Regions from separate parts of the Butyricimonas sp. genome, predicted to be linked through region 2. Evidence: riboswitches for the same ligand, from Rfam matches in the RefSeq annotation. Region 2 holds a riboswitch; the other holds the start of a gene.
The links. A riboswitch is a leader RNA that binds a small molecule or an ion and turns the genes downstream of it on or off. The one in region 2 is predicted to bind cobalamin.
Positions count from the first base shown of each region.

Region 1 (4,440 bases), 100 kb from region 2:
TAATTAGACAATAAATTGGATAAAAGATTTTTATTTCATTGGTATGAACCACCTGTTAGGCGAGGTTTTCGATGATCAATCCCGTCACGGGGGAGGATGCCAAGCGTGTAATAATGTTTAACTTCTTGCATATCTGTCATAAGGTCCCCCATGCCGATGAATTCCCGCGGGCGTAACGTCCGGTAATCACGATTTCGAAGAGAGGGGGGAGCGTATGGACATTACACTCCCGCGTACACGCTTGGAGAGAAACGGGTGGTATCTTTATTGCCAAAAAACAAGTAGAGGTGTAGGGGCGTTCCTTCCGGTTGTTTTGCTGCCGGGATGTCCACGGTCACCTTGCCGTCGCCCCGGAACGAGTTAAAACACGTGATCATTTGCGGGGCGCGGGGTAAGGTCCCGTAAAAATATCCCACATACACTTGATCTGACACGCTCGCTTTCGGGCAGTCAATGTCATTTTCCCAGTTTAGGGTCACGGACCATCCTTCCCTTGTGACACCCGTGATCACCGGTGCATCCAGCGTGCCTGTCGAGAATCGGAATGTCGGGAAAGCCCATACCCCTTCTCCCGGGCGAAAACATCCCCCGTTTTGAGAATGGAATAAGGAATCGCTTTTATTTATTCCCATCTCCTTGGCCATGAGTTTCCATATCGGTAAATCCCCGATGGCACGACGATAGATTCTCCACATTTTACGGGCTTCCGTGAAACGGCTGGAGGATTCCTCTTCCCCCTCGGTTCTTGTTTTTTTAGGGCTCCGTCGTGATTTGCAGGCCCGAACTTTATTGCCGTGTCGGTAATAGGTTATCCCGTCGATCCGGATAGAGCCTTGTGCCAAGAGAGCTACTGGAATAGATAATGTGTTTTCCATGATAATAATTATTTGATAATCACTCGTGTATTAATTCATGAGCAAAAGTAGATAGAATATTTTTAATACGCAAATAAAACTCTTTTAAAACGCTATTATATATAGCGATTTAATAGGGGTTTAATAGCGTTCTAATAGCGCTTTACACGAAAGTGATCACTTATATCTCATGAATAATACATGTAATAATTTATTTATTTAGTTTGAAAGTGTGACTACATTGGTTTATTTGTGTATCTTTGTTGGCGAGAAACATAAAAATAACAGGATATGGCGGAATTTGTAAATCCACTTGGAAAGATTCGGGGTAAGTTCGGTAACGTAATCACTTACGGGGGACCAAACGGGAAAAATTATTGCCGGGGGGCAAGCATCTCGCGTAAACCGAGCCAGGAGCCGCAAAAACGACAGTCCGCGGCTTTCGGGACGATAACGGAACGGAAAATATGGATGAGAGATGCCGTCCAGTTGGGATTTCCCGGAGGGAACGGTTACCCGAAAGGTTTTCGGGGATTTACCAGCGCGAACGTGATGGATGCGGTAACCGTGGAGAAAGCAAATCCGGAAAAACCTTTCAATAGCCGTAAGAAGGCAGTCAAGGAATTTAACGGGGTGATCAACTACGAGAAATTGCGCGTGGCCGCAGGTTCGTTGGTGATTCCGGAGGTTCGTGCCGAGGTTGATATGGAGAATCGGAGAATCTTTTTCACTCACGAGAAAGAAGAAATCGAGTCCGTTGATTGCTTTCTGGATGATAAGATTTATGCCGTACTTCTTTGTAAAACGAAATATATTTGTCGTGTCGAGGAGTTGGGACTTCGGGGAGAGACGATAGAAAAAAGCGTGAACTTTTCAGAAAAAATAGCCGGGGGAGGCCTTGTCATTTATGCTTTTGCTAAAAATGCCGACGGGAAGGATGTTTCTGATTCGGTGTGCTTGTGGGAGGCTGAATCGTAAATGAGTGATGGAAGATAACAGATGTCATAAGAGTTTGTTTATAAAAACAAATCCTTATGACTCTATATATCACGTTATTTGGCCGATAATCTATTTGTTGGAAAACAATAAATATTGTGAATAATCTAAATGATGTTTTTTAAATTAAAATCGTATTAGTTTTTTATATACTTTTGCGATGATTTTGGTGTCACACCCTGTTTCAGGCGTGTGGTGAAAAGGGAATCAGGTGCGAATCCTGAACAGACCCGCTGCTGTAAGCTCCACTAAAGTCCACGGACACTACTCTCTCCACTGTTTCAATTTGAAATGGGAAGGACGTCCGAGGATGGGGTAAGTCAGAAGACCTGCCAATCAATATATGTTTAACGTTCAAGGGAAGGAAGAACGTGGACACCGATAGTTTAATAATTGTCGACTGGATACGCCAAATCTTTTTTTGATTAAAAGGGATTTATGTTTGTGAAGAGGTTATTTTATATTTTTGCTATTATATGGCTAGGAATAACGCTTGTGTCGTGTGATAAGCCGGGAGTGCCTTATCCTAGGGGAATGATGGGCGAAGGGGATATCGAGGCCCTTGTGCTGAACGAGGGAAAACTTAACTCGAATACCGGAACGATTTCGGTGATATACAAGGACGGTAATGTCGTGGCCGATGCTTTTCAGGATGTGAACCATCGCCCTATGGGGGATGTGGCACAGTCGATCACGCTGATAAACGGGAAGTATTTCGTGGCGATGAATAACTCGAAAAAGATAGAGATTGTTGATCCGGTAACCTTTAAATCTGTGGGGACAATTCTTTACACGCAGGCGGGGTATCCCCGGCAAGTGGTGTCGATTTCCTCCACGGAGGCAGTCGTTTCCGATCTCAACCGGCAATTAGTACGTATTCGGACGGTTGCTCCTTACGGGGGACCATTGGAGTATATTTCTATTCCCCGGGCCGTAGAGTATCTGACTGTGGTAGATAATAAAGTGTTCGGAATAACGCAGGGAGGCTTGTACGTGTTTGATGCTGATAATATCAAGAAGGAACAGGCTCGGGTTGTCAAGGATATATATAATGAGGAGTACACGAAAACTTGTCAGTTGCTCGTGGATAAGGAGGGCATGATTTGGGGGTTGATGAACGAGCAGGAAGGCGGACAGGTAACAGGTATCACGTTGAAATGTGTGGACCCCAAGCGGGAGAAGGTGGTGAAATCATATACTTTGCCTTTCGGGGACCCGAATTCCCAGACGCCGGGTGAAATTATCGGTTATATCAATTATAACCGCACGGATATTGATCCCACGGGGACTTGGATTTATTTCAGCGTGAAAACTCGTTCGGCCGAAGAAAATAAGGAGGGGGTGAAGGAACAGCAGAGTGTATTCCGGATGAACGTGGAAACGGGAGAATTCAGTCGTTATTATGACTTGCAGAAAGTCGGAATGATGTACGGTTTTGCTGTTAGTCCGGAGGGGGATATTTATTTATGTGATTGTTTGGATTACACGGCGCAAAGGGGGTATGTTCGGCATTACCTGAAAGATGGGACGAAGAGCAGTCATAAGGTCGGGATTTATCCCGGACAAGTTTATTTTCCTGAAAATCAACGTTAAATGGCGAATAATGCTTAAAAGGATAGCGATAGGATTGTGTGCTTGTTTCGCCTTGGGCGGGATGAGGGTTGAGGCCCAGAAGAAGGACCCCGTGGCGATGTACGGGGTGATTGACACGGTGCAGGTGGTCAGTCAGCGTGTTCGCCATGCTAACGAGGCGAACGCGGGGGCGAAGGTGAGTCGCATTGACCCGGAGATTATGCGGGCGAATAAAACCCGTTCGCTAGCGGAATTGTTGACGGATTACACGGCTATTTACGTTAAAAGTCTGGGAATGGGAGCCTTGTCAACGGCATCCTTCCGGGGGGCCAGTCCCTCGCAGACCCGGGTGAACTGGAACGGGATTAATATTACCCCACCGATGTCGGGAACGTTCGATTTTTCACAGATACCGGTGTTCTTCACGGATAATGTCAACTTGTATTACGGGAGCAGTCACGTGAAGAACGGGACGGGGGCTATCGGGGGAAGCGTGAACCTCTTTACCGATCCGGATTGGAACGCGGGCGTGAGCGGGAAGGCGTTGGGAGAATACGGTTCTTACGGGACTTACACGACAGGTGCGCAGGTGAACGCTGGCGGGATGAAATCGAGTTTTAAGACTCGCTTGTATTATCAACATTCTGATAATAATTATACTTATCTGAATAAGATTTTGACGAACGAGCCTTTCCGAGAGAAGCGGCAAGATGCCGATTACACGCAATGGGCCGCGATGCAGGAGGGATATTTTCGTTTGTCTCCTTATACTCGGTTGACGGCAGTTGCATGGTATCAAGAAGGGAAACGAATGTTGCCACCCGCGCTTGGGGTGGTAAACCAGTCACACGAGCAACAGCGGGAAGTGAACGTGCGAGCGTACTCGGGATTGGATTTTACCCGGGGACTACATGCTTTGCATATGAAAGCGGCATGGCTGTATTACCGGCAGGAGTATGATAAATGGTATGCGGGGGGATTGTTCGATCCCGAAGGAAATAAGAATCAATCGCACACG
Region 1 is NZ_JAHZBP010000003.1:164,675-169,114, forward strand. Features, by position in the region: gene QVC79_RS05700 (hypothetical protein) at 222-875, opposite strand; gene QVC79_RS05705 (hypothetical protein) at 1,146-1,832, shown strand; cobalamin riboswitch at 1,999-2,201, shown strand; gene QVC79_RS05710 (DUF5074 domain-containing protein) at 2,289-3,443, shown strand; gene QVC79_RS05715 (TonB-dependent receptor plug domain-containing protein) at 3,454-4,440, shown strand, end outside.
Region 1: it holds a riboswitch for cobalamin, as region 2 does, so the genes downstream of both, QVC79_RS05710 (DUF5074 domain-containing protein) here and QVC79_RS06115 (TonB-dependent receptor) in region 2, are expected to answer to the same signal.

Region 2 (4,440 bases):
CATGACCAACAAGTTCCGGCACGATACTGATCCTTCACGGAGGTAGCGGGCAATCTCTTGATATCAGTAAACTGGTAGCCTACAGGCTTTGTCGTGTCCTGTGCCGTCGTATTCTGCTGCGCATGGGCCATCATGTACCCTCCGAAAACGAAGGCGAATAAAATAAATGCTGTTCTCTTCATATCTTTTATATTGATTGTGATTTAATTGTCTGCCTGCAAAAGTATAAAAAGAACCGCAAAACAAGCTGACAAGCTGAATATATTTACGTTAGCCAATAACAAAAAAGGGCTGTCCCAAAAGTCTTATCCAGTATCTACAAACTACCCCCACTAACTCCCCCTGTGTAAGGGGGAGTTAGTGGGGGTAGTTATTTAAAAATGACTTTTTCGACACCCCTATCCTTGACTTCTTTCAAATTCCCTTTCTTTAATTAAAAAGTATAGGAAACCGATGCCTGATAATTCCGGGGCTTTGCCATGATCGTGGTCCGCTCAAAATATTCCTTGTCAAACAAGTTGTTAATGTTCAATGCCAGTGTTACGTGATTCTTGATCGTGTAGAAAATACCCGCATCCATCAACCACAAGGCCGGATCGTACAACCGGTTATCTATATTCCGGAACACCTTATCCTTGAAATTCCCACTTAAATGGAATGACAAATTCTTTAACACCCCGCGTGGTATCGTGTAATCGGCATAAGCGTAAAATGTCGTACGAGGAACTCCCGTGGCACGAACATTTTTATTCTGTTCCTTATATTTAGAGAAACGTCCGCTCTCGGCAATTTCCCGCAAACGATAGTCCGACCAACCGAGACCTCCCGTAACTTGTAAAGTCGGTAACGGACGAACAACCACCTCAATGTCAAAACCTCGCGAGTCGGCTCTTCCGACTTGTCCCCGGATACTCTTCTCCGTGGCCACGCCATCCACCAATACCGTCGTGTCTCCCAGACTCTTCACGATATTATACTTACGAATATAAAACACGCTTGCGTTTATATCCACCATCTCGTTCAAGGTGTAACGTACACCGACTTCCGTGGAATACCCCTTTTCCGGCTTGAACACTTCGCCCCCATCCTCGTCAGGATTGAACTCGTTACCCTTGCGGTCCAAATACATCACGGTAGGACTATATGTCGTGGTTACAGGATTGAAATAAGAAGAAATAGAACCGTAGAATGACAATTCAGGCATGGGAAAATACACGACACCCACTCGATACGTGAATGCCGAGGTCTCCACCTCTTTCCATTCTTTCCTGTTCTTCGTTTCATATTTCTGTTTCCCGTCATCAATCGTGGCACTTGATGTTTTCCGGCTATACAAATCCACACGCCCGGATGCCATCATTTTCCACTTATCATTAAATTCGATCACGTCATGCAAATAAATTCCATGCGTTCTCTCCGTGCGCAGGGAAACGGCTGAAACTTTCGTGTCCCACCACCCCTGCACGATATGCGGATCCCGCACAGGCAAAAGTGCATCCAAACCGGGCCCCCACAAATCGTCATCTCCATAACCGTTATACTGGGCGAAATCAAAACAATTGTACGTCCATCCCAACGTGTAGTTATGCAACACGGAACCTGTCTCGAACTTCCCGGTCAACTCGATCGTGTTATTCACGTTTTTATGGTCCGGGTTAAAATTCAACGGGTTCTGACGGGCAGCATTTCCCCGTTGAACCGTATCCAAGTCAACATAAATCTTCTCGGTCTCTGACTTTTTATAATACCATTTGTATATCGGGTCTTTGGAAGTGCGGTAAGAAAGCCCCTCAATACAATGATAATCCAAATCACTGTGGAAATAGGAAAAACGTTCTTTCAACTTCATCCAATCCGTGATCTGGTAAACGTATGACACAGACATATCCCATACTTTCCGTTTCATGTAATTATTGGCAAAGTCATTATAAACCTCGCGGTAATCCGCCTCCGGGTGACGATCCCCCTTCAGCGCGTACGGTTTGTCTCCGTCCACGTAGAACATATCACCGGGCATAACGGGTGCAGCCCCGATCTCGGTCGTGTAATCATCATCGGCATAACTACCGGTCACATCAATACGTCCCCACTTTCCTAAATCAGCTCCCAAAACACCATACACGGAAAAACGATTTGCATTCACCTCACGCCATCCGTCACCCGTTGAATAATTGATATTGGCACGATATTCGAGAGGTCCCACAAGTTTTCCCCCGAAACCAAGAGTAGCTCGTCTCTCATCCCAGCTACCATAACTGATACGAGCGTTGGCCGAGAAATCGGGAGATGCTTTCTTGCGCACGATATTCAACACGCCACCCATAGCCGAATGTCCGGCCAAAATAGCAGCGGGACCCTTCAATAACTCGATAGACTCCACGGCAGCCAAATCCCCGTAAGGTACGTTATTCTTCAACGTCCGCTCATCGCGAATCCCGTCAATCATAACAACCGCACTCCCCTGTCCGCGAATGGAAAACTGTTGGAATTGCCCGTATTGCTTGTCTTTCGCTACAATCCCCGGCAAAAACTTAACGGCATCCATCAGATCGACAATCCCTTTCCGGTCAAGCATCTGACTAGACAACTTGCTCACCGTTATCGGAACGAAACGTAAAGGCACATCCAATCCCAACAAATCAATCCTCTTCTTTTTCTGCATCACATCCACCTGATCGATACGGAATAAAGAATCCGTGATACTCTTTTTCTTTCGCTTGTCGTTCTCTTGAGCGAGAAGCGAACCGACACACACAAACAGCAACAATGCTAATACAACAACTTTTTTCATACAACTATATATTAATAATGAATAAAGCATTATTAACATAGTCTTTTGGGCAACATGAGTCTAAGGTAAAATCCGTCTTTTTCCCTCTCGCTTTTTTTCCCGAAAGCTATGGTTTATCTTGTTCGGCAGGTCTTCTGACTTGTTCCGGATTTTGTTGCCTTCCCAGTTTATAACCAGTGACATTTGAAGTACAAAATCCCTTGTAAAGGAACTTACAGCTGCGGGTACAGTCCCGGATTCACACCGGGTTCCCTATTAAGCGTTACCTCCATGACCGAAGGTTCCGCACCAAAACTTGGTGCGAAAGTAATACATTTTTTTCATCCGGCAACAACCTTTTATAAAAAATTATATACATTTGTCTCGTCTTAGGTGATGTGTTGATGCCCAATTAACACACAAGAGGGAAGCCGGTTAGAATCCGGAACAGTGCCCGCTACTGTGATGCCCGTTTCTCCGGATAAGGAGATTCAAAGAAAGATTCTTACACCACTGTCCACACGGATGGGAAGGTATTTTTCTTAGGCGTAGTCAGGAGACCTGCCAAGACAAACATAGGTAATAGCGTATTCTCGGGGTCAGGAATACTATTATAAACATTTAAAACATCATCATCTAATGAAGAGAATTGTAATGCTAGGCATGATATTCATGTTAGCCTTGGTAAGTACCTCGTTTGCAGAGATCACATTAAAAGGAAAAGTCACAGATGCAAAGAGTGGAAAAGCCCTCATCGGTGCAAACGTTCGTCTGGTCGGAACAAGCATAGGGATTGCCACCAACAACAAAGGGGAGTTCATTCTGGAAAATATTCCGGATGGCACGTACACGCTACGGGCAAGCTATTCAGGCTACGAAGTTGCCTCGATAAAAGTCAACAGCAACAAAAACGACATTCTATTCCGGCTCACGGCCACCCCGGTAAACCTGAATCAAGTTGTCGTCACGGGAACGGGAACACACCGCCGTTTGAAAGATTCTCCCGTACCCATCGAGGTCATCAGCGGTACTGACTTGAAAAGTGCGGGCGTGAACTCCTTCGAAGATGCCCTCCTGTTACTGAATCCTTCATTCAACATACGTCCCACCGTCATGGGTTCCTACTTCACGCTGAACGGCATGAGCAACAAATACATCCTCATCCTTGTCGACGGCAAAAAAGTGGCCGGGGACGTGTCCAACAACACCGACCTCTCCCGTATTGACATGAGCCGGGTCAAGCGTATCGAAATACTGAAAGGAGCGGCATCCGCACTCTATGGTTCCGACGCTATTGCCGGGGTAATCAACATCATCACGGAACAACCGAAAGACCCGATCAGCGTGCAATCCAAGACCCGTTTCGGGGGAGAATCCAGCTTCTCGCAAAATGCCAGCGTAGACCTACACTTTGGTAAATTCACCTCTTCCACCTCCTACCAAAGGAGACAGATGGGAGGCTGGCAATTAAGCCCTTACGAGATTGACGGGGACACAGCCATACTCACGAGAAGAGAAGCTTCCAGCAAGTTCCATTCCAACATTGTCAATCAACGCTTCACCTACGCCCCGGTGAAAAGCCTAAGCCTGTACGCCCAAGGGGGGTATTTTGACCGGGAAGTAAACCGTCCCGTGCAGGAGAAAAAAGATGACGGGGGCTACACCTATGA
Region 2 is NZ_JAHZBP010000003.1:268,470-272,909, reverse strand. Features, by position in the region: gene QVC79_RS06120 (C1 family peptidase) at 1-182, opposite strand, end outside; gene QVC79_RS06115 (TonB-dependent receptor) at 434-2,791, opposite strand; cobalamin riboswitch at 2,899-3,100, opposite strand; cobalamin riboswitch at 3,145-3,353, shown strand; gene QVC79_RS06110 (TonB-dependent receptor) at 3,410-4,440, shown strand, end outside.